DNA from 3 places in the Methylobacterium sp. 22177 genome. Region 2 is predicted to be linked to each of the others. Evidence: predicted binding sites of a transcription regulator. Region 2 holds the regulator's gene; each other region holds the start of a gene.

Region 1 (9,331 bases), on a different contig from region 2:
GCAGGACCGAGAACAGCACCGCCTGCGACAGGACCGCGAGGCCCCAGCCGATCGCCCAGCCGGACTGGACGGAGCCCACCGCACGGCCGCGATACTCGGCCCGGATCGTCTCGCCGATCAGCACCGCGCCGGCCGCCCACTCGCCGCCGAAGCCGAGGCCGAGCAGCGCCCGCGCGATGAGCAACTGCTCGAAGTTCTGCACGAAGGCGCAGAGCAGGGAGAACAGCGAGAACCAGAGGATCGTGATCTGCAGGGTCAGCACCCGGCCGATCCGGTCGGCGACGAAGCCCGCGAGCCAGCCGCCGAGCGCCGAGGCCAGCAGCGTCACCGTGGCGGCGAGCCCGGCCGTGCCGGCATCGACGTGCCACAGCGCCATGATCGTCCCGATCACCAGCGGGTAGATCATGAAGTCCATGCCGTCGAGGCACCAGCCGGCGGCGCAGGCCCAGAAGGTGTGCCGCTCCGGCGGCGTCATCGATCGGTAGAAGGCGGAGAGGCTGGCGTCGCGGATCTCGACCGCGTCCACGCCCGTGCGCCCCTGTCCGGTTGCTGAACTCATCACCGCCTCCCGCCGCCCGATACCAGTATCAGCGTCCCAGGCAGAGCTGTCCAACGATGCGGCGGGTCACGCAAGGAACAGGAAAGGAAAAGGCCGCCCGGAGGCGGCCTGTCCCGTTCTTTTTGGCGGTCGATCGACGCTCAGTAGCAGCGCTCGACCAGCACCCGGCGGTAGCCGTAGGGCGTCCAGCGCACCCGCGGGACCGTGTAGCAGCCGCCGCCGTAGCCGTAGCCGTAATCGTAGGCCGCCGGGGCGTAGTAGCCACCGTAACCGTAGCCCGGGTAGCCGTATCCGTAGCCGCCGTAGAGGCTGCCGGCCGCGAGGCCGAGCCCGACGCCGAGGCCCAGGCCGCCGAGTCCGTAGCCGTAGCCGCCGCGATAGCCGTAGCCGCCGCGCCAGCCGTAACCCCGCCCGTAGAAGCCGCGGCCGTAGCCGAAGCCGCCCGGACGGAAACCGACACCGCGGAAGCCGCCGCCGAAGCCGCCGTTGCGGAATCCCCCGAACCCGCCGCCCCGGAAGCCGCCGCCGAAACCGCCACCGTGGAAGCCGCCGCCGAAGCCGCCGCCGTGGAAGCCGCCGCCGCCGAAACCGCGCGCGTCCGCGCTGGCCGGCGCCAAGGCCAGAGCACCCGCCGCCAGCAGGGCCGAGCCGAGCACTGCACCCTTCATCACGTCATCTCCGTGGAAACACGCCCTCTGCGGCTAAGAACGCCCGAATCGGGAAAACGGTCCAGCCCCGCCCGCGGCGCGGCCGCGAGACGCATCCGGACCCATTCGGACCCATCCAGCTTCATCCCGGCGCCCTCGGGCACGAAATTCGCCGCTTTCCGGAGCGAAGGGCGCGCCGATCGAGCTTCGCCGTCCCCGAATCGCGTCTTCCGATCGGCATGGAACGAATGATGATGCTGCGCCCGGCTCACGCCTTGTTGATCGTGCTGCTCGCCCTCGCGGCCCCGGCCCGGGCGGCCTCTCCGGCCGCCGCCGAGCCCTGCCGGGCGGTCGAGGCCCAGGGTGAGACCTTCACGGTCTGCACCATCGACCTTCGGAAGCAGCGGCTGCGGCTGTTCTGGCTCCAGGACGACGGCAAGCCCTACGGCGCCCTCGGCACCCTCGCCGAGAAGCAGGGCGGCCGCCTCGCCTTCGCGATGAACGCCGGGATGTACGACAAGGACCAGGCGCCGGTCGGCCTCTACGTCGAGGACGGGCACGAGCTGAAGCGCGTCTCCACGACCGACGGGCCGGGCAACTTCCACCTGAAGCCCAACGGCATCTTCTGGGTGAAGGGTGAGCGCGCCGGGGTGGTCGACACGGCCCGCTATCTGCGGGCGAAGATCCGGCCGGATTTCGCCACGCAGTCCGGGCCGATGCTGGTGATCGACGGCCAGATCCACCCGAAGATCGCCGCCGACGGGCCGAGCCAGAAGATCCGCAACGGCGTCGGCGTGCCCGGCGACGGGCATGTGGCGATCTTCGCGATCTCCGAGCGCCCGGTGACCTTCGGGGCCTTCGCGCGGCTGTTCCGCGACGATCTCGGCTGCCGCAACGCCCTGTTCCTCGACGGCTCGGTCTCCAGCCTCTACGCGCCGAATCTCGGCCGCTCGGACATCAGCCGGCCGCTCGGGCCTCTGGTCGGGGCTCTGCCGCGCTGAGGGGCGGTTCCGGGCTTGCGTGACTGCGGCGGGTTGGCCCTCGATCCCGATCCCGCGATCAGGCTGGCTCAGACGACGCCCGCACCGCCATCGCGGGCTCGCCCGCGGCGCTCGGAACGACGGTGCGGTCGGCCGGCGACGGAGCACCCGCCGCGGCTCGTCCGCCGCCGGCCGTTCCAGGCGCGGCGGCCGCCCTCAGCGCTGGCCGAAGGCCGTGTCCTTGAACAGGTCCTTGTACTCCCGCGGCTGCGAGCGCCAGTACTGCCTGGGCGCGCGCACCCGGGCGCCGAGCTCGGCCGCCGCGTGCCAGGGCCAGCGCGGATCGTACAGCATGGCGCGGGCGAGCGAGATCGCGTCCGCCTTGCCCTCCTGCAGGATCGTCTCCGCTTGGTGCGCCTCGGTGATCAGCCCCACCGCGATCGTGGTGAGGCCGGTCTCCGCCTTGATCCGCTCGGCGTAGGGCACTTGGTAGCCCGGCCCGAGCTTGATCGCCTGCTTCGGCGAGACGCCGCCCGTGGAGACGTGGAGCGCCGGCGACCCGGCCCGCTTGAGCGCCTGGGCCAGCTCGATGGTCTCGTCCAGGTCCCAGCCGTCCTCGACCCAGTCGGTGGCCGAGACCCGCAGCCAGACCGGGCTGCCGGCGGGCACGACATCGCGCACCGCGTCGTAGACCTCGAGGGGGAAGCGCATGCGGTTCGCGAGGCTGCCGCCGTACGCGTCCGTCCGCTTGTTGGCGATCGGCGACAGGAACTGGTGCAGCAGATAGCCGTGGGCGCCGTGCAGCTCCACCGCCTCGATGCCGAGGCGCACGGCCCGCTTGGCGGTGGCCACGAACGCGTCGCGGACGCGCTTCAGGTCGGCGGCGTCGAGGGCGTGGGGCGGGACCTCGCCCTCGCCGTGGGCGACCGCCGAGGGCGCCTCGGTGCGCCAGCCGTAGGCGTGCTCCGGCGGAATCTGCTGGCCGCCGGCCCAGGGCGCCTCGCTCGAGGCCTTGCGCCCGGCATGGGCGATCTGGATGCAGACCGGGATCGGCGCGTACTCGCGCACGGCGTCGAGCACCCGACCCAGCGCCCGCTCGCAGCCGTCGTTGTAGAGGCCGAGATCCCAGGCGGTGATCCGCGCCTCCGGAGAGACCGCGGTGGCCTCCAGGGTCAGCAGGCCCGCCCCCGACATGGCGAGCTGACCGAGGTGCATCATGTGCCAGTCGGTCGCCTCGCCGTCCCGCGCCGAGTACTGGCACATCGGCGCGACGAGGATACGGTTCTCGAGCGTGAGCGCGTCGAGCGTCAGCGGTTCGAACAGGCGAGCGGTCATCGGCAACTCCTGGTGGAAGGGCCACTCTGGCCCAGGACGGGCGCGGCGGCCAGTGCGGTGCGGCAGAGCACCTCTGCGGGCAGGCGATGCGGGAACTTGCGGATGTGACCGCCCGTTTCCTGGCCTGTCGCCGCATCGCGGCAATCGACGCGAACCGCCTGAGGGGGCGAGATCGCCCGAGGTCCAGATGATGCTCACCAAACTCGCCGTCCCGCTCGTCCTGGCCGCCGGCTGCGCCGCCCTCGCGGGCGCGGCGCAGGCCCAGCCGGCCGCCTTCGGCGGACCCAAGATGCTGATCCACGGCAATTACTGCGGGCCGGGCAACAACGCGCCCCTCCCGCCGATCGACGCCCTCGACGCGGCCTGCGCGCGTCACGACGCCTGCACGCCGGAGGGGGGATTGCCCTCGCAGGCCTGCAACCTGCGCCTCAAGCAGGAGGCGACGCTGATCTCGCGCGATCCAAGTCAGCCGGACGACGTCCGGTCCCTCGCCGGCCTCGTGGCCGCCACCGCGACTCTGATCCCGTCCGAGCCGAACGCGCGGCGCGTGCCGGCCTCGGTCACCACCGGTCCCGCCTCGGGTGCCTACGTGCCCGCCGTGACGCGGCCGGCGCCGACGGTCGATGTCGACCCCGACGACGACGGCGCCGACGCGGACTGAGGCGAGCCGCAGCCCTCGACGCTCCGTCGGCGCGGCCCGGCGGCCTACCGGGCCGCGCCGATCCCCCGGTCCTTCAGACTGTCTCCGATCTCGTCGAGGGCGGCCGCGTCGTCGATCGTCGCCGGCATCGTCCAGGGCTCGTGGTCCGCGATGCGCTTCATGGTCGCCCGCAGGATCTTGCCCGACCGGGTCTTGGGCAGCCGCGGCACGGTGAGCGCCAGCTTGAACGCCGCTACCGGGCCGATCTCGTCCCGCACCTTCGCGACGAGTTCCCGCTCGATCGTCTCGGTCGGCCGGGCGACGCCGGCCTTGAGCACCACGAACCCGCAAGGGACCTCGCCCTTCAGCGCGTCGCGGATGCCGATGACCGCGCACTCCGCCACGTCCGGGTGGCTCGCCAGCACCGCCTCCATGCCGCCGGTGGACAGGCGGTGGCCCGCGACGTTGATGATGTCGTCGGTCCGTCCCAGGACCGTGATGTAGCCGTCCCCGTCGATCACCCCGGCATCCGACGTGTCGTAGTAGCCCGGGAAGGTGGCGAGGTAGCTCGACCGCATCCGGTCGTCCGAGCCCCACAGGGTCGGGAGGCAGCCGGGCGGGAGCGGCAGGCGGATCGCGATGGTGCCCATGGTCCCCGCCGGAACCGGCCTGCCGCCCTCGTCCAGGACTTCGACCCGGTAGCCCGGCATCGGCACGCAGGTGCTGCCGTGCTTCACCGGCAGGAGGCCGAGGCCCATCGGGTTGCCGGCGATCGGCCAGCCGGTCTCGGTCTGCCACCAATGGTCGACGACCGGCCGGTCCAGCACGCGCTCGGCCCAGGCGACCGAGTCGGGATCGGCGCGCTCGCCCGCCAGGAACAGGCTGCGGAAGGCCGAGAGGTCGTACGCGGCGATCCGGGCGCCCTTCGAGTCCTCCTTCTTGATCGCCCGCAGCGCCGTCGGCGCGGTGAACAGGCAGACCACCCCGTACTCGGCGACCACCCGCCAGAAGGCGCCGGCATCGGGCGTGCCGACGGGTTTTCCCTCATACAGCACCGTGGTGCAGCCGTGCAGGAGCGGCGCGTAGACGATGTAGGAGTGGCCCACCACCCAGCCGATGTCGGAGGCGCAGAAGTAGGTCTCACCGGGCTGGACGCCGTAGAGGTTCGGCATCGACCAAGCCAGGGCGACGAGGTAGCCGCCGGTGTCGCGGACGACGCCCTTCGGCTTCCCGGTCGTGCCGGAGGTGTAGAGGATGTAGAGCGGGTCGGTGGCGGCGACCGGCACGCAGTCCGCACGCCGCTCCGCCGCCCGGGCCGCCGCGACGGTCTCGGCCCAGTCGCGATCCCGTCCCGCGACGAGGGTCGCGGGCCCCTGAGGGCGCTGGAGGATCAGGCAGGCCTCCGGCTTGTGCCGCGAGGCCGCGATCGCCGCGTCGAGGAGCGGCTTGTAGGCGACCACGCGGTTCGGCTCGATCCCGCAGGAGGCGGCGAGCACCACCTTCGGCGCCGCGTCCTCGATCCGCACCGCCAGCTCGTTGGCGGCGAAGCCGCCGAACACCACCGAGTGGACCGCGCCGAGCCGCGCGCAGGCCAGCATGCCGAACAGCGCCTCGGGCACCATCGGCATGTACAGGATCACCCGGTCGCCCTTGCCGACGCCGAGATCGGCGAGCACGGCGGCCAGCACCGCCACCTCGTCGCGCAGGACCCGGTAGGTGATGCTGCGCTTGGTCCCGGTGACGGGCGAGTCGTAGCGGATCGCCACCTGATCCGCCCGGGCGCCGTCGGCGTGACGGTCCACCGCGTTGTGGCAGGCGTTCAGGGTGCCGTCCGGGAACCATCGGCCGTAGGGGCCGGAATCCGGCGCGAAGGCCCGCTCCGGCGACCGCGCCCAGTCGAGGGCCCGCGCGGCGCCGAGCCAGAACGCCTCGGGGTCGCGGCGGGCCGATTCGTAGATCTCCGGGTAGCGGCCCGGCAGGCTGGCTCTCGTCATCGGTTCGGCGTTTCCTCACGGGCCGCTCTCCGGCGGCGGCCCGCAGAGTAGCCCATTCTCGGGCGCGCGGGAGTGGTCCCGGGCGAGAAGGCCGCGTCCGGCTGCGGCGCGAGACCCGCCATGAGAAAACCGCCGCACCGGGGCGCCCGGTGCGGCGGTTGTCAGCTCGGATTCGCTATCGGATTGGACGTGTCAGGCGTCAGTGCAACGTGTCGTTGCCCGCCTGGAGCTTGTTGATCTCGTCCTTGAGGAGGAGTTTCCGTCGCTTCAGCTCGGCAATGTGGAGGTCGTTCGCCGAAGGTCTGTGGATCGCTTCCTGAATCTCGCGCTCGAGGGCTTCGTGCTTCCGGGCGAGTTGGTTCAGATGCGTCTGCAGCGACATGAGTCGAATCTCCTGTCATCGTTTCGACATACCGAGATTGGCACAGGATGTCGGACCTGTCGAAGCGTTTTCTGCTGCTAAGTCTGATGATTGCTTACCGCGCCGCCTTGTCCGGCGCCGGAGCGTGACGCATGCTCTCGGGCGACGAACGGTCTTCGGGTTCTCAGGTGACGATGGCGGACGAGGCGGGTGAGGGTGCGCAGTCGGATCTCCTGGGCGAGCTGGCGCGGCTGCGCGAGGAGCACCGGGATCTGGATAGCGCCATCGAGGCGCTGGAGCGCAGCGTCGCCGGGGACCAGCTCCAGATCCAGCGCCTGAAGAAGCGCAAGCTCACGCTGCGCGACCGCATCTTCCACATCGAGGACGCGCTCACGCCGGACATCATCGCCTGATGCCGGTGGACGCCCTCGGGCCCCGCCTTGCCGCCGGCCCGCACCGCCTGTAAGCGCCCTCTTTTGCCGGGATCAACGATGGCGTCGCCTCCTCCGGTCGCGATCATCATGGGCAGTCAGTCCGACTGGGCGACCATGCGTCATGCCGCCGAGACGCTCGACGCGCTCGGCGTGCCGTACGACGCGCGCATCGTGTCGGCCCACCGCACGCCGGACCGGCTCGTGGCCTTCGCCAAGGGCGCGGTCGCGGCCGGTCTCAAAATCGTGATCGCGGGCGCGGGCGGCGCCGCGCACCTGCCCGGCATGGCGGCCGCGATGACCCGCCTGCCGGTCTTCGGCGTGCCGGTCGAATCGAAGGCCCTGTCCGGCCAGGACAGCCTGCTCTCCATCGTCCAGATGCCGGCTGGCATCCCGGTGGGGACCCTGGCGATCGGCCGGGCCGGGGCCGTCAACGCGGCCCTGCTCGCCGCTGCGGTCCTGGCGCTGACCGACCCGGGCCTGGCGGAGCGCCTGGAGGCGTGGCGCGCGGCCCAGAGCGCCTCGGTGGCCGAACGGCCGGTGACGGAAGAGAACGCGTGACGGACAAGATCCTCGGCCCCGGCTCTACCCTCGGCATCGTCGGTGGGGGCCAGCTCGGGCGCATGATCGCGCTCGCGGCGGCCGATTACGGCCTCAAGGCGCATGTCTACGCGCCCGACGCGGACAGCCCCGCCTTCGACGTGGCCGCCCGGACCACCTGCGCGGCCTACGACGACGCCGCGGCGCTGGCGGATTTCGCCCGCAGCGTCGACGTCGTGACCTACGAGTTCGAGAACATCCCGCACGCCACCGCCGACGTGCTGGCCCGGCACGCCGCCCTGCACCCGAACGCGCGGGCGCTCTCGACCACGCAGGACCGCCTCTCCGAGAAGGAGTTCATCAACGGCCTGGGCATCCCGACGGCGCCGTTCCGGGCGGTGGACACCCCCGACGACCTCGACCGGGCGATCGAGGTGATCGGCCTGCCGGCCGTGCTCAAGACCCGCCGCTTCGGCTACGACGGCAAGGGGCAGCGCATGCTCCGCGAGCGGGCCGAGGGCGACCGCAACGCCCTGTTCGCCGAGTTCGGCGGCGCGCCGCTGATCCTGGAGGGCTTCGTGCCGTTCGAGCGCGAGGTCTCGGTGGTCGGCGCGCGCGGGCGCGACGGCAGCTTCGCGGCCTACGACCTCTGCGAGAACGAACACCGCGACCACATCCTGGCGCTGACCCGGGTGCCGGCGCCCGGCGTGTCCGCCGAGACGGGCCGCGCCGCCGTCGAGATCGCCCGGCGGATCGCTGACGCCCTTGACTACGTCGGCGTGCTGGCCGTCGAGATGTTCCTCGTCCGCGAGGACGGGGCTGAGCGGCTCGTGGTCAACGAGATCGCGCCCCGGGTCCACAATTCCGGCCACTGGACCAGCGAGGGGGCGCTGACCTCGCAGTTCGCCCAGCACGTCCGGGCCGTCTGCGGCTGGCCGCTGGGCGATCCGGGCCGGGTCGGCGGCCTCCCCGTCGAGATGCGCAACCTGATCGGCGCCCAGGCCGACGACTGGCACGCCCTGCTGGCCGAGCCCGGCGCCCACCTGCACCTCTACGGCAAGGGCGAAGCGCGCCCCGGCCGCAAGATGGGTCACGTCACCCGCCTCGGGGCCGGCCCGACCGGTTCCTGAGGCTTCGAAGGCACACAAGCGCCGCCGCATGACCGCCGGAGGGCCGTCCGCGGCCCCGCGCGACGGTCGAGCCATACCTTCGCCACATCCCGCCGCTTCCACGGAACCGTGGTCGGTTCCGAATGCTGTCGATCGCGTCCGCCCGCACTGCCTCGGTCCCGCCGGGACCGGGCGGGGGCCGGGGCACGACGCGGCGCTTCTTAAGCCGGCCTTCACCGTGATGCGCGACGGTGCCCCGACTTCGGGTGTGCCCGGCGCAGGGCGCGGGCTCTTGGACTGTGAGGGGCGGGGCGGGCACGCGCGGAGCGGGCGACGCCTCGGGGAGAGTGGGGCGATGAACGTACGCATCCGGCTGGGACGGAAGACGGCACTGATCGGCGCGGCCTTGGTCTCGGCCGCCGGCCTCGCGGGCTGCGAGACCGTCGGCAGCGCGGCCGGCCCGCGGCAATACGCGGTCCTGGAGAAGGACACGACCGGCGCCACGAACGTCAACATCGCGTCCCTGACCGAGGTGGTGCAGCGCAACCCGAACGACGCGGCGGCCTACAACACCCGCGGCGCCGCCTACGCCCGCGCCGGCCAGTTCAACGACGCCATCGCCGACTTCACCAAGGCGATCCAGCTCGATCCGAACTCCGCCTCCGCCTACAACAACCGCGCCCTCGCGAACCGCCAGATCGGCCGCGACGGCCCGGCACTGCAGGACTTCTCCAA
Region 2 (9,331 bases):
AGGACTACATCCGCGCGCTGATCCGCCCGGTCATCGGCGACGCGGCCGACGCGGCGGAATTCCGCACGATCGCGCAGCAGGACTGGGTGCGCGCGTCGCTGGAGGGCCTGAAGCCGGTCCGGGCCGGCCGGTTCCTCGTCCACGGCGCGCACGACCGCGACTCCGTGCGGGGCAATGATCTGGCCATCGAGATCGAGGCCGCCCTCGCCTTCGGCACCGGGCATCACGGGACGACCCTGGGCTGCCTCCGCGCCCTGGTCTCGGAGCTCAAGCGCCGGCGCCCGGTCCACGTCCTCGACGTCGGTACCGGTACCGGGATCCTCGCCTTCGCGGCCGCCAGGGCCCTGCGGCAGCCCGTGGTGGCCGGCGACCTCGACGCGGAGGCCGTGCGCACGGCCCGCGAGAACGCCCGCGCCAACGGGCTCGGCCCCTATCTCAAGCTCTACGAGGGGCCCGGGGTCCGCCACCGCCTCGCCGACCGGCCGCGCCATTTCGATCTCGTCTTCGCCAACATCCTGGCCCGGCCCCTCAGGCTCCTCGCGCCGACGCTGGCGCGGGTCGTCGCCACCGAGGGTGTGCTGGTCCTGTCGGGCCTGATCGAGCGCGACGTGCCCGGCGTGCTCTCCGCCTACCGCCTCCAGGGCTTCTCCCTCGTGCGGCGCGGCGTGATCGAGGGGTGGGTCGCCCTGGTCCTGACGCGCGGCGGTGCGGCACCGCGTCCGCGGCGCTGAACCGCGCGGAACCGCCCAGAACTCCGCGCGCGCCGGCGTGTTGTCCGGCCATGAGCCAGACGTCGCTCCACGCTCCGCCCGCGGACCCGATCGCCGAGGGCGCCCGCGCCCGGGCGCAGGGCCGTCCCAAGGATGCCTGCCCCTATCCGGCCGATTCGCCCGCGCGCCGAGCGTGGATCGAGGGCTACGACGGGGCGCCCGCGGATCGCGCGCCGGACCTGCCGGTCACGAACGGCTGATCAGCGCGCGGTGCGCAGCCGGCCCGGCCGATCCCGCTCGTCCGCGGCCTCGGCCGGCGCCCCCGCCGCGTCCACCTGTGACACGGGCGCGCCGAGCGCCGCCATCAGCGCGCGCAGGCCGTCGATCCACTCCTCGAGTTCGGCGAGCGAGTCGAAACCGTCGCGGCGGACCACCGTGTCGGGCTCGATCGTGACGACGGCGTCGAAGCGGCCGTCGGGTCTGTCGCTGATCCGGTAGTAAACGCGGCGTGGCATGTCTGAGTAATAAGCGAAAATCCGCGGCGTGATAAGATTGCTAACGATTTTTAAGCACCGCAACCGACCTTCGACCGACCTCTTTGTCGTGAGAACAGGGTGTTGCGACGCGGGAGCGGCGGGCGCTAGGCTCCGCGGATGACCGAGACCCGCACGTCCCGACCGCGTCAGCGCTTCCAGAGCTTCGACGACCCGAGCCACCGGAAGGGCGCCGAGCGGATCGAGGCGCTGCGGGCGGCCCTGCGCGAGACCGGGCTCGACGGCTTCGTCGTGCCGCGGGCCGACGAGCACCAGTCCGAATACGTTCCCGCCGACGCCGAACGGCTCGCCTGGCTCACCGGCTTCACCGGCTCGGCCGGGACGGCCGTAATCCTGATGGAGTCGGCGGCGCTGGTCGTCGACGGGCGCTACACCCTGCAGGCGCCCGAGCAGGTCGATACCGGCCTCGTCACGGTGGTACCGCTCGCCGAAACGACGCCGGAGGCCTGGATCGGCGCCAACCTGCGGCGCGATCAGGTGCTCGGCTACGATCCGTGGCTGCACACGCCGGACGGTCTGGCGCGCCTGGAGCGGGCCGTGACCCGCGCCGGCGGCGCGGTGCGGGCGGTGCCGAACCTCGTCGACGCGGTCTGGGCCGGGCGGCCGCGGCCGCCGGCCGGACCGGTGGTGGTCCACCCGGACGCGCTGTGCGGCGAGGCGTCCGCCGACAAGCTCGGCCGGATCCGGGCGGCGCTCGCCGAGGGCGGCTGCGACGCCCTGGTGATCTCCGACCCGCACAATCTCGCCTGGGCCTTCAACCTGCGCGGGGCCGATGTCGGCCACACGCCCCTGGCGCTGGGCTACGCGATCCTTCCGCGCGAGGGGCCGGCCCGGCTGTTCCTCGTCTCGCCGAACGTCGATCCGGCCCTGCGGGCCGCGCTCGCGCCGGTCGCCGAGATCCTGCCGCGGGCGGACCTGGACGACGGGTTGGCGTCCCTGGCGGGCGTGCGCGTCCGCCTCGACGCGTCGACCGGCGCCGTCGCCCTGAAGGAGAAGATCGAGGCCGCCGGCGGCACGGCCGATGTCGGCAAGGACCCGATCACCGGCATGAAGGCGGTCAAGAACGCCGCCGAGATCGCGGGCGCCCGCGCCGCCCATGTCCGGGACGGGACGAGCGTCGTGCGCTTCCTCGCCTGGCTCGACGGGGCGGCCGCGGCCGGCGGCCTCACCGAGATCGCCGCCGTCGAGGCCCTGGAGGATTTCCGGGCCGCGGGCGGCGACCTGCGCGAGGTCTCCTTCCCCACCATCTCGGGATCCGGACCGAACGGCGCGATCGTCCACTACCGGGTGAGCCGCGCCACCGACCGGACGGTCCGGCCGGGCGAACTGTTCCTGATCGATTCCGGGGCGCAGTACCCGGACGGGACCACCGACATCACCCGCACGGTCGCGGTGGGCGCGCCGAGCCCCGAGATGCGCGACCGCTTCACGCGCGTGCTGAAGGGGCACGTCGCCATCGCGCGGGCGGTGTTCCCGGTCGGCACGACCGGCGCCCAGATCGACGCCTTCGCGCGGGCGCCGCTCTGGCAGGCCGGTCTCGACTTCGACCACGGCACCGGTCACGGCGTCGGCGCCTTCCTGTCGGTGCACGAGGGGCCGCAGCGGATCGCCAAGACCGGCACGGTGGCGCTGGAGCCCGGTATGATCCTGTCAAACGAGCCGGGCTACTACGCCCGCGGCGCCTACGGCATCCGGATCGAGAACCTCGTCCTGGTCGAATCCCGCGCGATCGCGGGCGGCGAGCGCCCGATGCTCGGCTTCGAGACGCTGACGCTCGCCCCCTACGACCGCCGGCTGATCCGGCCGGACCTGCTCGAACCCGGGGAGCGGGCCTGGATCGACGCCTACCATGCCCGGGTGCGCGAGACCCTGGCGCCCGGGCTCGACACCGCCGCGCGCGACTGGCTGGAGCGGGCGACGGCGCCGCTGGAGGGGTGAGCCGGCCGCACGGGACCCCGGACGCGACCCCGGACGCGGTCCATGGTAAGACCCGGCGCCACGGAAACGCCCGCGCCGGGCGAGAGACGCCGCGCGTGAAACCGCGACCGCCCCGCGCGCGAAGGGACAGCATGATCCGCCGCCTCGCCATCCTGATCCTGGCCCTCGCCGCGAGCCTCTCGGCCGCCGCGGCGCAGGGGTTTCCGCAGGGCTTCCGCACGCCCGCGGACCTCGTGCGCGCGAGCCTCGTGGCCGAGCCCGCCGCGGTCGCCGGCGCGCAGCCCTTCACGCTGGCCGTGCGGATGCAGATCAAGCCCGGCTGGCACGTCTACTGGCGCAATCCGGGCGATTCCGGCCTGCCCCCGGAGGTGACCTGGACCCTGCCGGCCGGCTTCAACGCCGGCGCGATCCGGTGGCCGGCGCCGGAGCGCATCCCGATCGCGACCCTCATGAACTACGGCTACGAGGGCGAGGTCACGCTCCTCGTGCCGGTGACGCCGCCGCCGAGCCTCGACCCGGCGGACCCGGTGCGGATCCAGGCGAAACTGACCTACCTCGTCTGCGAGACCGAGTGCGTCCCCGGCTCGGCCGACCTCGCCCTGACGATGCCCGTGGGCAAGGCCGAGCCGGACCCGGCCAGCGCCGCGCTGTTCGCGCGCGCGCGCGCCGCCCTGCCCGTGCCGGCGCTCTGGCCCCTGCGCCTGTCGAGCCAGGGCGACACCCTGCGCCTCGATTTCGCCGCGACCGGTCTCAAGCCCGAGGCGGTCCGCAACGCCGCGTACTTTCCCTACGCCGAGACCGCGATCGACAACGCCGCCGCCCAGGTGATGACCGTCGACGAGACCGGCCTGCACCTGACCCTCGCGCGGAGCAGCCCGACCGATCCGGTGCCCACCGCGCTGCCCGGCGTCCTGACGGTCGACGAGGTCGACGCCGCCGGGACCCGCCGGCTCGCCTTCGCGTACGGCGACGAGCCGGTGCTCCCGGCCGCCGCGGCGCCGGCCCCGACCGCGCCGAACCCGGGCGCGACCGGGCCGGCAACCTCCGACTTCGACGCGCTGACCCTCGCGACCGCCGCGGCCTTCGCCTTCCTCGGCGGCCTGATCCTCAACCTGATGCCCTGCGTTTTCCCGGTCCTCTCGATCAAGGTCCTGAGCCTCGTGCGGCACGCGGGCGAGGGGCCGGCCCGGCTGCGGCTCCACGGCCTCGCCTACACGGCCGGCGTCCTGGCGAGCTTCCTGGCGCTCGCCGCTGCGCTGATCGGCCTGAAGAGCGGCGGGGCCGCGATCGGCTGGGGGTTCCAGCTGCAATCGCCCGCCGTGGTCGCGGGGCTCGCCTACCTGCTGTTCGCGATGGGCCTGAGCCTCTCCGGCGCGGTCCATGTCGGCGGGCGGCTCGCCGGCCTCGGAGACGGCCTCACCCGGCGCGCCGGCCTGAGCGGCTCGTTCTTCACGGGCGTGCTCGCCACCCTGGTGGCGACGCCCTGCACGGCGCCGTTCATGGGCTCGGCGGTGGGCTTCGCGCTGACCCAGAGCGCCGGCGTGGCGCTCGCCGTCTTCGCCAGCCTCGGCCTCGGCCTCGCCCTGCCCTTCCTGCTCCTGACCCTCTGGCCGCCGGCCCTGCGGGCACTGCCGCGGCCGGGCGCCTGGATGGAGACCCTCAAGCAGGTGCTGGCCTTCCCGGTCTACGCCACCGTCGCGTGGCTGATCTGGGTGCTGGCGCAGCAGGTCGACCCGCGCGGGCAGCTGGCGGCGCTGATCGGCCTCGTGCTCGTGGGCTTCGCCGCCTGGGCCTGGGAGCACGGCCGCGCCGCCGCGCCGCGGACGGGTCGGATCGCGCAGGCCGCCGCGGTGCTGGCGCTGATCGCGGTCGCCTCCCTCGCCGTCACCCTGCCCCGGAGCAGCGCCGCGCCGGCGGCGCAGGCTGCCGCCGACGGGGTCGAGCCGTTCACGCAGGCGCGCCTCGACGCCCTTCTCGACGCGCACCGCCCCGTCTTCGTCGACATGACCGCCGCCTGGTGCATCACCTGCGCGGTCAACGAGGCGACCTCGCTCAACACCCGGGCGGTGCGGGCCGCGATGGCCGAGCGCGGCGTGACCTACATGAAGGGCGACTGGACCAACCAGAACCCCGAGATCACCCGCCTGCTGGAGAAGCACGGGCGCAGCGGCGTCCCGCTCTACCTGCTCTACACCGGGACGGGGGAGCCCCAGGTGCTCCCGCAGATCCTGACCGAGGGGACGGTCCTGGCGGCGCTGGAGGCGGTGCCGGCCGCCGCGGGACGGAGCGCGGCGCTGGCGCGCTGAACCCGTCCGCGGTCTCGGGCGCCTGAGCAGAGACGGCGCGCCGGAGCGATCTGTCGCTCCGGCAGTCCATGGGGCCTCCTCAGGCCTCGAGCGAGAAGGTCTCGTCGAAGGCGTAGCCCGAGCCGCGGACCGTGCGGATCGGGTCGGCTTGGCGCGGGCCGTTCAGCGCCTTGCGCAGCCGCCCGACATGCACGTCCACCGTGCGCTCGTCGATGTAGACGTCGTGGCCCCAGACCCCGTCGAGGAGCTGCTCGCGGGAGAAGACCCGGCCCGGCGCGAGCATCAGGAATTCCAGCAGCCGGAACTCTGTCGGGCCCAGATGCAGCTCCTCGCCGCCGCGACGGACGCGGTGGCCGGTGCGGTCGAGCTCCAAATCGCCCGCCGCCAGCCGGTCCGAGACGTGGGCGGGCTTGGCCCGGCGCAGCAGCGCGCGGATCCGGGCGAGCAGTTCAGGCACCGAGAACGGCTTGACGATGTAGTCGTCGGCGCCCGTGCCGAGACCGCGGACGCGGTCGCCCTCCTCGCCCCGGGCGGTGAGCATGATCACCGGCAGGCGCTCGGTCTCCCGGCGCGCCCGGATCCGGCGGCACAGCTCGATCCCGGAGAGGCCGGGCAGCATCCAGTCGAGCAGGACGAGGTCCGGGATCCGCTCCGCCAGGAGCAGCTCGGCGTCGTCGCCGCGCGCCGCCGAATCCACCAGGAAGCCCTCGGCCTCCAGGTTGTAGCGCAGCAGCGTGGTCAGCGCCTCCTCGTCCTCGACGATCAGGACTTGCATGCTCACGTTCGACGACTCGTTCTACCGGCGGTCCCGCGGATGGTGCAGGAGGCGCCGCCCGGCCTCAACCTGCACGGTTACTGGCCCCGGCCATGCCCGCAGGAAGGCCGGGGTCGGGGGCTCACGGCGCCTGGAGTCCGTCCACCGTCGCGTAGTTCGACGCGTCGTTCTTCGGCCGGTCGCCCGCCAGGGTCTCCCCCGTGGCGAGGTAGTGGATCGTCTCGGCGATGTTGGTGGTGTGGTCGCCGATGCGCTCGACGTTCTTGGCGCAGAACAGCAGATGCGTGCAGAACGAGATGTTGCGCGGGTCCTCCATCATGTAGGTCAGGAGCTCGCGGAACAGGGAATTGTACAGGGCGTCGATCTCACCGTCGCGCTCCCAGACGTCGTGGGCCGCCTGGACGTCGCGGCTCGCGTAGGCGTCGAGCACGTCCTTGAGCTGGCCCTCGGCGAGGTCGCTCATGTGGCGCACGCCGAGCACGATCTTCTGGGCCGGCGCCTGGTCGGAGATCGCCACCACGCGCTTGGCGACGTTCTTGGCGAGGTCGCCGATCCGCTCGAGATCGCCGGAGACGCGGATCGCCGAGATGGTCTCGCGCAGGTCGATCGCCAGCGGCTGGCGCCGGGCGATCAGCAGCACGGCGCGCTCCTCGATGTCCCGCTGCAGTGCGTCGAGGCGCTTGTCGGCGAGGATCACCGCCTGGGCGAGCGTGTCGTCCCGGCGCACGAGGGCATCGGTCGCCTCCGCGGTCATCTTCTCGGCGACGCCGCCCATCTCCGAGATCGAGCGACGCAGGTTCTCCAGGTCGGTGTCGTAGGAGGTGACGATATGGCCGGGCATGGCGGATCCTTCGATGGGGTCCCGGGGACGGCACTCCGGGAGGTTTGCGGATCCGCCGACGCGCCGGAGACGCGAGCGGCGGTCCCGGGACCGGAGCGGCCCGGCAGACTAGCCGAAGCGGCCGGTGATGTAGTCCTGCGTGCGGCGCTCCGTCGGATTCATGAACATCCGGTTGGTCGGACCGAACTCGACGAGCTGCCCCAGATACATGAAGGCGGTGAACTGCGAGATGCGCGCCGCCTGCTGCATGTTGTGGGTGACGATCACGATGGTGAACTCGTCGCGCAGCTGCTCGATCAGCTCCTCGATGCGGCCGGTGGAGATCGGGTCGAGGGCCGAGGTCGGCTCGTCGAACAGGATCACCTCCGGACGCTGCGCCACCGTCCGGGCGATGCACAGGCGCTGCTGCTGGCCGCCCGACAGGCCGGTCCCCGGCTGCCGGAGCTTGTCCTTCACCTCGTCCCAGAGGGCGGCCTTGCGCAGGGATTCCTCGATCCGGCCGTCGAGCTCGGATTTCGGCAGCTTCTCGTAGAGGCGCAGGCCGAAGGCCACGTTGTCGTAGATCGACATCGGGAACGGCGTCGGCTTCTGGAACACCATGCCGATGCGCGAGCGCAGCTCGTTCAGGTCGACGGAGGGGCTGAGGATGTTCTCGCCGTCGAGCAGGATCTCGCCCTCCGCGCGCTGCTCCGGGTAGAGGCTGTAGATCCGGTTGAAGCAGCGCAGCAGGGTGGACTTGCCGCAGCCGGAGGGGCCGATCAGCGCCGTCACCTGCCGGTCGTGGAAGTTGAGGTTGACGTCCTTCAGCCCGTGGAAGCTGCCGTAGTAGAAGTTCAGGTCCTTGACGGCGATCCGCACGGGGCCGCCCTCTTCGGCGCGGTTGCGGTTCAGCTCGACCGTCGGGATCGCGGAGGCGGCGTTCATCGTCGTGTCCTCGAAAGGGGGCTCAGCGCGAGGCCTGCGGCTTGATCACGAGGCGCGCGATGATCGACAGCGCCAGGATGGTCGCGGTGATCAGGAGCGCGCCCGCCCAGGCGAGGCCCTGCCAGTTCGGGTAGGGCGAGAGGGCGAACTGGTAGATCATCACCGGCAGGTTCGCGACGCCGCCCATCAGGTTGGCCGAGAACCAGGAATTGTTGTTGAGCGCGGTGAACAGCAGCGGCGCGGTCTCGCCGGCGATGCGGGCGAGCGCCAGGATGATGCCGGTGACGATGCCGGCCGAGGCCGCCCGCCAGGTCACGCTCATGATCACCGTCGAGGGCGGCGCGCCGAGCGCCGCGCCGGCCTCCCGCAGGGTTCCGGGGACGAGGCGCAGCATGTCCTCGGTGGTGCGCACGATCACCGGCACGGCGATGATCGCCAGGGCCACGCCGCCGGCCCAGCCCGAGTAGGTGCCCATCGGCCGCACCATCAGCGTGTAGACGAACAGGCCGATCAGGATCGACGGCGCCGAGAGCAGGACGTCGTTGAGGAAGCGGATCAGGGCCGCCAGCTTCGAGCCGCGCCCGTACTCGGCGAGGAAGGTCCCGGCCATGACGCCGACCGGTGTGGCGATCAGGATGCCGATCCCGGTCAGCACGAGGCTGCCCAGGATCGCGTTGGCGATGCCGCCGCCCTCGGAGCCCGGGCCCGGGGTCGGGTTGGTGAACAGGGTGGGCGTGAAGCCGCGCACGCCCTGGACGATCAGCATCACCAGGATCGAGCCGAGGACCAGGGCGCCCACCACCGTCGCGGCGGTGCAGGCGACGCGCAGGGCCCGGTCGGCGACGCGGCGTCCCTGGCGGACGCGGCCGGGGCGGCGCTGGGCGGCCGGGGCGATCGTGCTGGAGGAAACCATCGCGCGTGCTCCTCAGGCGGCCTTGACGCGGCGCGTCAGCAGCCGGGCGATGATGAGCACCACGAAGGTGATCACGAACAGGATGCAGCCCAGGGCCATCAGCGCGTTCAGCTGGAGGCCGTCCGCCTCGTTGAACTCGTTGGCGATGCGCGACGCGATGGTCGAGCTCGGGTCGAAGATCGAGGCCGAGAGCCGGTTGGCGTTGCCGACCACGAAGGTCACCGCCATCGTCTCGCCGAGCGCCCGGCCGAGGCCGAGCATGATCGCGCCGATGATCGAGACCGCCGCCTGCGGCACCAGCACGTGGCGCACGACCTCCCAGGTGGTGCAGCCGATGCCGTAGGCGCTCTCGCGCAGCACGGTCGGGATC
Region 3 (9,331 bases), on a different contig from region 2:
CGACCACGGCGCGCCCTTCGCCGAGATCTTCGCGCGGGTGAACGGCGACTTCTACAAGATCGACGGCGCCCTGTTCTCGCCGGCCGAGGCGATCGTCACGTCGGTGCGCTCCGGCGCGACCTATCGCGGCGGCCGCCTGGAGCCGACGCTGGTGGACGCGTCCTTCGCCTGAGAGGCGAGCCGGGCTCGCTCTCCCGCACGGGACGGGGAGTCCGGCCCCGCTCAGTGACATCTCCCTGGGCCGCCCCGGAGGCGGGCGGCGCCGTGACGATCAGGACACCCATGCGCATCGGGCTCGCGGCCGATAACGGCACCTGGCACAAGAGCCGCCTGCTCGCCGCCCTGCGCGCGAACGGCGTCGAGCCGGTGCTGTTCTCGCTCGCCGACGTGGCCGTCGTGACGGGCGGCGCCGAACCTCTCCGCGTTCCGGGCTTCCCGGACGCGCTGCCGGACGGCGTCCTGATGCGAACCATCGCGGGCGGGACCTTCGAGGCGACGACGATGCGGCTCGGCGTACTGCACGCGCTGGTCGCGGCGGGTGTCACCGTCTGGAACGCGCCGACCGCGATCGAGCGCTCGGTGGACAAGGCGGCGACCTCGCTGCTCATCGATCGCGCCGGGCTGCCCACGCCGGCCACCTGGGTGTTCTCGAAGCGCGAGGCGGCCGCGGCCCTGGTCGCCGCCGAGGCGCGTCCGGGCGCGCCGCTGGTCCTGAAGCCGCTGTTCGGCTCGCAAGGGGAGGGGCTCGCCCTGATCGAGCGCCCGGAGGACCTGCCCGACGAGGAGTCGGTGGCGCGGGTCTACTACCTCCAGCGCTACGTGCCGCGCCGGGACGGCCTGTGGCGCGACTACCGGGTGTTCGTCTGCGACGGCCGGGCCATCGCCGGCATGATCCGCGAGGGCGACGGCTGGATCACCAACGTCCACCGGGGCGGCCGGCCGCTCCCCTGGGCGATGCCGCGCGGCGCCGCCGAGCTGGCCGAAGCGGCGGCGGCCGCGGTCGGCGTCGACTATTCCGGCGTCGACCTCGTTGAGGACGGGGAGGGCGGGTTCTCGGTCCTCGAGGTCAACTCGATGCCGGCCTGGTCGGGCCTGCAGACCGTGTGCGAGACCGACATCGCCGCCGCGGTGGTGCGCGGCTTCCTCGCCGCGGCCCGCGGTGCCAGCCGTCCTCGGCTCGTGGTGGCATGAGCGGGGGCGGCCTCGATCCGGCCCTGATCGGCACGCTGTACCGAGCGGCCTGCCTCGCGGAGCTCGACGCCCTCAAGCCCGGCAACGTCCACGCCCACGCGCCCGGCCACCGCATGGTGCTGGCGGATTTCGTCACGAGTGCCGACGTCTCGGCGCCCGCCCTGGCCAGAGCGGGCGCGGGCGTCGGGACGCGGGTCCGCGACGGCGTCGCCGCCACCATGGCGGCGGTGGGCCAGAACACCAATCTCGGCATCCTGCTGCTCTGCGCGCCGCTCGCGGTCGCGGCCGAGCGTGAGCGGACCGTCGCCTCGGTGCTCGACACCCTGGACGGCGCGGATGCGGAGGCCGTCTTCGCGGGCATCCGGCGCGCCAATCCGGGCGGCCTCGGCGAGGCCGCCCGGCACGACGTTGCCGAACCGGCGCCCGGATCGCTGCGAGACGCCATGGCGGAGGCCGCCGACCGGGACCGGATCGCCCGCGCCTACGTCACGGGTTTCGCGGACGTGCCGGCGATCGGGCTCGCGGCCCTGCGCGAGGCCCGCACCGCCGGGCTCGACCCGACTTGGTGCACGACTGCGATCCACCTCGCCTTCCTGCGCGCCGTCCCGGACAGCCACGTCGCCCGCAAGCACGGCGCGGCCGCGGCCGAGGGCGTCCGCCGGGAGGTAGAAGCGACGCTCGCCGGGATCGACCTCGCCGCGCGGCCGGTGGACGCGCTGCTGGCCCTCGACGCGTCGCTGAAAGGGCGGTCGATCAATCCCGGTACGAGCGCGGATTTCACCGTCGCGACGCTGTTCTGGGACGCGCTCGCGGGCGCCGGTGCCCGGCTGGCCTGAGCCGCGTGCACGATCCGGTGTTCATAGCGCCGGACGGATGGAAATTCCTCCGTGTCAGAGCCTTGCGCGGGTTGTGAGCCGCAGGGCCCCGCTGTAGGGTCCGCCGCGCTGTCCGGCCCAACCGGCTCGGCCCATCCGGCTCGGCCGGCATGGTCGGGCGCCGATAACAAGGATGGCTTCCCGGCCGCGGCACCGCCCGGCGCGCGGCTCTATTTCGGAATCCAGGGAGAGACACCGAATGGCGAAGATCACCAAGGTTCAGGTCGGCGAGGCCCTCGTCGGCGACGGCAACGAGGTCGCCCACATCGACCTCATCATCGGACCGCGCGGTTCGCCGGCCGAGACGGCCTTCTGCAACGGCCTCGTGAACAACAAGCACGGCTTCACCAGCCTGCTCGCGGTCATCGCGCCGAACCTGCCGTGCAAGCCGAACACCCTGATGTTCAACAAGGTCACCATCAACGACGCCCGTCAGGCCGTCCAGATGTTCGGCCCGGCCCAGCACGGCGTTGCCAAGGCTGTGCAGGACGCGGTGGCCGAGGGCATCATCCCGGCGGACGAGGCCGACGACCTGTACATCCTGGTCGGCGTGTTCATCCACTGGGAGGCGGCCGACGACGCCAAGATCCAGAAGTACAACTACGAGGCCACCAAGCTGTCGATCCAGCGCGCCGTCAACGGCGAGCCGAAGGCCTCGACGGTCACCGAGCAGCGCAACTCCGCGCAGCACCCCTTCGCCGCCAACGCTTAGATCGGGGACGGTCCTGGGCAGAGCGAGCCTCCGCCCGCACCGCGGGGCCTGCTCCAGCGACTGGCTTCGATCTTCCTTGGCCGATAGGTAGGCCCCTGAACGGGACGGCGCGAGCCGTCCCGTTTCTCGTTTGGGCCGGCCGCCCGACCCGCCGCGGGGCGGCGCCGGGCCTCGGCTCCCCGGATCCGAAACGGTCGGCGAGCCCGCTGCGCGGACGCGATCCGCGCTGCTGCCCCCTCCCTCGACCTCCGCGCGATCACGCGGCGGGAGCAGGCTTGATCTCCCCGCGGACGCGGCGTCCTCGCCCGCGTCGAGCCTCCGCCAAGCGTGATCGGCGCCCCAAGTACCGCCTGCGGACGCGAGGATGGAGCGGCGGCGTCGAGCGCGACCGCGAGGTCAGGCCATGACTTCATCCGCCGAGGATTCGGCTGCCCTCCGCGATGACTGGATACACGGTGGCCGGCTCATTCTCGCTGCGGATCCCGATCCATCGGATCACGCGGCGATCCATGCCTGGATCCTGGAGTTCATCGAGGTCGGCGGGGAAGGCCCCGATCAGGACGGGATCCGAGACCTGATCGACCACAGCCTGAACTTCGAAATTCCGGTCCGGGCGACCGGCCGCGTCCGGCAATCCTTGATCGCTACTGTGTGGGCGCGCCTCGCGGCGCGGGCTTCGCCGCGTCACGGCCGATGAGGCTGACCGGACTGCGCCTCGCGCGCCGCTGGAGCGTGCCGCCATCAAAAGAAAAGGGGCCGCCTCACGGCGACCCCTTTCCCCCGTCATGCGCGGTGGCGCGGACTTAGAAGTCCATGCCGCCCATGCCGCCGCCCGGCATGGCCGGAGCGGGGCTGTCCTTCTTCGGCGCGTCGGCGACCATCGCCTCGGTGGTGACCAGCAGGCCGGCGACCGAAGCCGCGTCCTGCAGAGCGGTGCGCACCACCTTGGCCGGGTCGACGATGCCGGCCTGGATCATGTCGACGTACTCTTCGGTCTGGGCGTTGAAGCCGAAGGTCTCCGAGGAGGTGTTGTCGGTGATCTTGCCGACCACGATCGACCCTTCCACGCCCGCGTTCTGGGCGATCTGGCGGAGCGGGGCCTCGAGAGCCTTGAGGACGATCTTGATGCCGGCCTGAACGTCCGGGATGTCGGACTTCAGCTCGGCGACCGCCTTCTTGGCGCGCAGCAGCGCGGTGCCGCCGCCGGGGACGATGCCTTCCTCGACCGCCGCGCGGGTGGCGTTGAGGGCGTCGTCGACGCGGTCCTTCTTCTCCTTCACCTCGACCTCGGTCGCGCCGCCGACGCGGATCACCGCGACGCCGCCCGCGAGCTTGGCCAGACGCTCCTGCAGCTTCTCACGGTCGTAGTCCGAGGTGGTCTCCTCGATCTGCGCCTTGATCTGCGAGATGCGGCCCTCGATGTCGGACTTCTCGCCGACGCCGTCGATGATCGTGGTGTTCTCCTTCTCGATGCGCACGCGCTTGGCGCGGCCGAGCATGGGAAGCGTCACGTTCTCGAGCTTGATGCCGAGATCCTCGGCGATCATCTGGCCCTTGGTCAGGATCGCGATGTCCTCGAGCATCGCCTTGCGGCGATCACCGAAGCCCGGCGCCTTGACGGCCGCGACCTTCAGGCCGCCGCGGAGCTTGTTGACGACGAGCGTGGCGAGCGCCTCGCCCTCGATGTCCTCGGCGATGATCAGGAGCGGCTTGCCGGTCTGAACAACGGCCTCGAGCACCGGCAGCATGGCCTGGAGCGAGGAGAGCTTCTTCTCGTGGATGAGGATGTAGGGGTCCTCGAGCTCGGCGACCATCTTCTCCGCGTTCGTGATGAAGTACGGGGAGAGGTAGCCGCGGTCGAACTGCATGCCCTCGACGACGTCGAGCTCGGTCTCGGCCGTCTTGGCCTCCTCGACCGTGATCACGCCCTCGTTGCCCACCTTCTGCATGGCGTGGGCGATCATCTCGCCGATCTCCTTGTCGCCGTTGGCGGAGATCGTGCCGACCTGGGCGACCTCGTCGGAGGTCGAGACCTTCTTGGCGCGCGCGATGATGTCCTTGACGGCGGCCTGGGTGGCGAGGTCGATGCCGCGCTTCAGGTCCATCGGGTTGATGCCGGCGGCGACGTACTTGGCGCCCTCGCGGACGATGGCCTGGGCCAGCACGGTCGCGGTGGTGGTGCCGTCACCCGCGATGTCGTTGGTCTTCGAGGCCACTTCGCGCACCATCTGGGCGCCCATGTTCTCGAACTTGTCGGCGAGCTCGATCTCCTTGGCGACCGTCACACCGTCCTTGGTGATGCGCGGGGCGCCGAAGCTCTTCTCGATCACGACGTTGCGGCCCTTCGGGCCCAGCGTCACCTTCACCGCATCCGCGAGGATGTCGACGCCGCGCAGCATCTTATCGCGGGCGTCGGCGGAGAAACGAACGTCTTTCGCTGCCATTGTGTGCCTCTTAGCTACTGGTTGAACCCCAAGGCCGGGACGGCCTCAAAGGGCGATGACGGGTGATCCGATCAGAGGGCGACGACGCCCATGATGTCGGATTCCTTCATGATCAGGAGGTCCTGACCGTCGATCTTGACCTCGGTGCCGGACCACTTGCCGAACAGGACGCGGTCGCCGGCCTTCACGTCGAGCGCGTTGACGCGGCCCTGCTCGTCGCGGGCGCCGGGGCCGACGGCGACGACTTCGCCCTCCTGCGGCTTCTCCTTGGCGGTGTCCGGGATGATGATGCCGCCCTTGGTCTTCTCTTCGCTCTCGATGCGACGGACGACCACGCGGTCGTGCAGCGGACGGAACTTCATGAGCTGCCCTCTTGCTTCAGGTCTGGAGTTGGCGTTGATGCGGCCGGCGGGACCGCTCGCGAACTCGACTGTTAGCACTCTGTCTCGGCGAGTGCCAAAGACGGCCGCGAGATAGGCGCGGGCGGGTTCCGAGTCAAGGCTGTCGCACCCCCGCGCGACGGTGCGATGACGCGCCGGCGGCTCCTTTCCCCCTCATGGATAACGCGCTCTCATGCTGAGCCTGCACGGACCCGAAGGCCCGGTGGCGCTGCAACCCGGCAGGCCGGTCGCGCGCGACACCGTGTGGCTCGACCTGAACGATCCCACGCCGGAAGAGGCCGCGGCGGTCGAGGCCGCGACCGGTCTGCGCGTGCCGTCCCGGGCGGCGCTCTCGGAAGTGGAGACGTCGAGCCGCCTGCGCCGGGTGAAGGGCGGGCTCTCGCTCTCGACGCCGATGATCACCTTCGAGCAGAGCGCGTCGCAGCTGAAGCCGCTGGGCTTCCTGCTGACCAAGGATCACCTCGTCACGATCCGCTTCCACGAGCTGCGCGCCTTCGAGACCTCCGCGAAGCGCATCGCGGACGGCGACGGCAGCACGACACCCAGCGAGATCTTCCTCATCGTCCTGGAAGAGCTGGTCGACAGCCTCGCCGACGCCCTGGAAGACATGGGATCCGAGCTCGACACGCTCTCCACCCGCATCTTCGACTTCGACGTCCGCGGCGCAGAGCGGCGGCGCCTGGAGCGCCCCCCGCCCCGGCGCCGCGATCTCGCCCTGCGCCGGATTCTGCGCGGCATCAGCAACCGCGGGAAGGTTCTGGGAAAGATCCGGTCGAGCCTGCTCGGCCTCGAACGGATCATCCCGTTCGTCGCCGCGGCCTGCGACGGCCTCGGCCTGCCGGAGGATTCCCGCTTCGAGACGATCAAGCGGGACATCGAGTCCCTCGACGAGTTCGAGACGCGGCTCGCCGAGAACGTCCAGTTCCTGCTCGACGCCGCCCTCGGCCTCATCACGATCGAGCAGAACAACGTCTTCCGGGTCCTCACCGTGGTCTCGGTGGTCGGCGTCCCGCCGACGCTGATCGCGTCGATCTACGGCATGAACTTCAAGCACATGCCCGAGCTGGATTGGGCTCTCGGATATCCCTACGCGCTCGGCCTGATCCTTTTGAGCGCGGTCGCGCCGATCATATACTTCCGCATGCGGGGCTGGTTCTAATATTGACCGAAAAATTATAGCATTGGAAACACCACATCGCATCTCAGCCGCCGAGGGCGGCGCCGGTCCGGACACGAGCACAGAGCGGACACGGCGTCGCAAGCATTCGTTCGATCTTCGCCCGCGCTTAACCTGAACGAATTCCGAAATAAGCAATTCATTAACGATGCGGCGCTAGACCCGGCGCGGGGGAACGCGAGCGGGACCATGTTCAATCGTACTGTCTTCAACGAGGCCCAGGCCAAGATCGACGCCCTGGACCGCTCACTCGCGATCATCGAATTCTCGATGGACGGGACCGTCCTCCACGCGAACCAGAACTTCCTGCGGCTGATGAAGTACAGCCTCAGCGACGTCCAGAGCCGGCATCACCGCATCTTCGTGGACAAGAGCTATGCCGAGACCGCGGAGTACGCCGCGTTCTGGGACAAGCTCAAGGACGGTCAGTACGTCACGGGCGAGTTCCTGCGCCTCGACAAGGAGGGCGACTCGGTCTGGCTCGAGGCGACGTACAATCCCGTCCTCGACGCGCGGGGCAAGCCGATCAAGGTCGTAAAGTTCGCCGCGGACATCTCCGCGAAGAAGAAGGAGATCAACCGGCTCCTGACGATGATCGACAACGTACCGGTGGCCGTCATGACGGCCGACCTGAAGGACAACTTCAAGATCGACTACATGAACGCCACGTCGCGCAAGACGCTCGGCACGATCGACCAGCACCTGCCGGTCAGAGTCGACGACATGCTCGGCCGCTCCTTCGATATCTTCCACAAGAACCCGAGCCACCAGCGCACCATGCTGGCGGACGCGAGCCGGCTGCCGCACAGCACCAAGATCAGGGTCGGGCCCGAGACCCTCAACCTGCGGGTCACGGCGGTGAACGACGAGAAGGGGCAGTACCTCGGCCCGATGCTGACCTGGGCGGTGGTCACCGCGCAGGTGAACATGGAGACCGACGTCAAGCGCGTCGTGGAGGCCGTCGGCTCCGCCATCCAGGAGATGCAGAGCTCGGCCGAGGGCCTGATGCAGTCAGCCGAATCCGCGCGCCACAAGGCCTCGTCGGTCGCGTCGAGCTCCGAGCAGATGAACGGCGCGATCCAGGAAATTTCCGGCCAGGTCGGGCGGGTCTCGGAGCGCGCGCAGCAGATCGCCGCCCAGGCGGGGACGACCGACGCGACCATGCGCCAGCTCGCCGAGAACGCCCGCAAGGTCGACGCGGTGGTGAGCATGATCAAGTCGATCGCCGACCAGACCAACCTGCTGGCGCTGAACGCCACGATCGAGGCGGCCCGGGCCGGCGCCGCCGGACGCGGCTTCGCGGTCGTCGCCTCCGAGGTGAAGGCGCTCGCCGAGCAGACGGCCAAGGCGACCGGCGAGATCACCCAGCAGGTCTCGGCGATCCAGAGCGCCACCGGCGACGCCGTCGGCGCCATCGAGATGATCACCGCGGCGGTGGACGAACTGTCCAAGCTTACCCTGGCGATGGCGAGCGCCGTCGAGGAGCAGGCGGTCTCGACCCACGAGATGGCGGGCAATATCGGCGGCGTTTCCGAGGCCGCCAACGCCACCGGTCAGCTGGCGCAGACGGTCCAGGGCATCGCCGAGAGCCTCGCCGGCCACTCGACGAGCCTGTCGGAGAGCGTGATCCGCTTCATGAAGACGGCCTGATCCGCGCGGCTCAATCCCGGGCGAGCTGCGCCCGGCCGATGGCGAAGACCCGCCCGTCGCCGAGGAGATGGGCGGTGAACCCGTCGGGGAACAGGCTCTCGATCGCCCTGTCGCGGACGTTCAGGCCGCCCGCGTAGGCTCCGAAAGCCGGCATGACGAGGCGGGTGCCGTCCGTGACGAAGCAGCGGCGGCGCACCGCCCGCCCGCGCATCGCCACCTTCCCGCAGGGATGGAGATGGCCCGCGATCTCGCCGGGGACGGGCTCTGGGCTCGGCTCGTGGCGCAGGACGAGGCCGCCCAGCGTGAGCGCGTCGGCGTAGCGGCCGCCCACGCCCTCGTTCACGGCCGCGTCGTGGTTGCCGGCGATCCAGACCCAGTCCCGCCCCTCCTGCAGGGCCGCCACCAGGGCGCGGTCGCCGGGCTCCATGCGCTCGGGACCGCGGGCGTCGTGGAAGGAATCGCCCAGCGCGACCACGCGGGCGGGATCGTGGCGCACCACCGCCTCGTGCAGGCAGGCGAGCGTCTCGCGGGTGTCGTAGGGCGGCAGGAACTGGCCGGAGCGGGCCGCGTAGGACGAGCCCTTCTCCAGGTGGAGATCGGACACGATCAGCGTCCGGTGCTCCGGCAGCCAGAGGCCGCCGCAGAGGTCGAGCACCAAGGTCTCGCCCGCGAGAAGCAGGGTGGGGTGCTTGTGAGTCTTCTCGAGTCTCAGGCCGGCCGCCAAGATCGCATCCTCGGTGTCGTCGGGGAAGGGCGGATCGGCGGTCAGGACAGAGCCTCTTGGAGAAGCTCCGCCTCGGCCTCGGCCAGGATCTCGTCGGCGCCCTCGCCGTAGACCCGCTCGCGCCCGATCTCGAGCATCACGGACACGGAGAGCGGCG

The links. Region 2 encodes PhoB, which activates phosphate uptake and scavenging genes when phosphate is short. Its sites were predicted from a motif close to TGTCATNNANCTGTCAT; they were not measured.
Region 1: the regulator PhoB is predicted to act here: its motif matches at 6,551-6,567, upstream of ACTJK8_RS10880 (YdcH family protein).
Region 3: the regulator PhoB is predicted to act here: its motif matches at 5,739-5,755, upstream of ACTJK8_RS08280 (CorA family divalent cation transporter).

Annotation. Positions count from the first base shown of each region.
Region 1 covers NZ_JBQEPK010000008.1:133,375-142,705, forward strand. The annotation lists gene ACTJK8_RS10850 (MFS transporter) at 1-559, opposite strand, end outside; gene ACTJK8_RS10855 (hypothetical protein) at 700-1,227, opposite strand; gene ACTJK8_RS10860 (phosphodiester glycosidase family protein) at 1,458-2,207, shown strand; gene ACTJK8_RS10865 (NADH:flavin oxidoreductase/NADH oxidase) at 2,403-3,521, opposite strand; gene ACTJK8_RS10870 (hypothetical protein) at 3,709-4,182, shown strand; gene ACTJK8_RS10875 (propionyl-CoA synthetase) at 4,227-6,155, opposite strand; gene ACTJK8_RS10880 (YdcH family protein) at 6,355-6,537, opposite strand; gene ACTJK8_RS10885 (YdcH family protein) at 6,669-6,929, shown strand; gene purE (5-(carboxyamino)imidazole ribonucleotide mutase) at 7,008-7,508, shown strand; gene ACTJK8_RS10895 (5-(carboxyamino)imidazole ribonucleotide synthase) at 7,505-8,617, shown strand; gene ACTJK8_RS10900 (tetratricopeptide repeat protein) at 8,952-9,331, shown strand, end outside.
Region 2 covers NZ_JBQEPK010000002.1:64,215-73,545, reverse strand. The annotation lists gene ACTJK8_RS02685 (50S ribosomal protein L11 methyltransferase) at 1-731, shown strand, start outside; gene ACTJK8_RS02680 (ribosome modulation factor) at 782-970, shown strand; gene ACTJK8_RS02675 (hypothetical protein) at 971-1,225, opposite strand; gene ACTJK8_RS02670 (aminopeptidase P family protein) at 1,364-3,202, shown strand; gene ACTJK8_RS02665 (protein-disulfide reductase DsbD family protein) at 3,334-5,508, shown strand; gene phoB (phosphate regulon transcriptional regulator PhoB) at 5,588-6,283, opposite strand; gene phoU (phosphate signaling complex protein PhoU) at 6,405-7,124, opposite strand; gene pstB (phosphate ABC transporter ATP-binding protein PstB) at 7,233-8,048, opposite strand; gene pstA (phosphate ABC transporter permease PstA) at 8,071-8,961, opposite strand; gene pstC (phosphate ABC transporter permease subunit PstC) at 8,974-9,331, opposite strand, start outside.
Region 3 covers NZ_JBQEPK010000005.1:203,109-212,439, reverse strand. The annotation lists gene mch (methenyltetrahydromethanopterin cyclohydrolase) at 1-172, shown strand, start outside; gene ACTJK8_RS08310 (ATP-grasp domain-containing protein) at 283-1,191, shown strand; gene ACTJK8_RS08305 (triphosphoribosyl-dephospho-CoA synthase) at 1,188-2,027, shown strand; gene fae (5,6,7,8-tetrahydromethanopterin hydro-lyase) at 2,266-2,778, shown strand; gene ACTJK8_RS08295 (hypothetical protein) at 3,182-3,475, shown strand; gene groL (chaperonin GroEL) at 3,582-5,222, opposite strand; gene groES (co-chaperone GroES) at 5,294-5,584, opposite strand; gene ACTJK8_RS08280 (CorA family divalent cation transporter) at 5,796-6,782, shown strand; gene ACTJK8_RS08275 (methyl-accepting chemotaxis protein) at 6,990-8,450, shown strand; gene pdeM (ligase-associated DNA damage response endonuclease PdeM) at 8,461-9,174, opposite strand; gene ACTJK8_RS08265 (ligase-associated DNA damage response DEXH box helicase) at 9,216-9,331, opposite strand, start outside.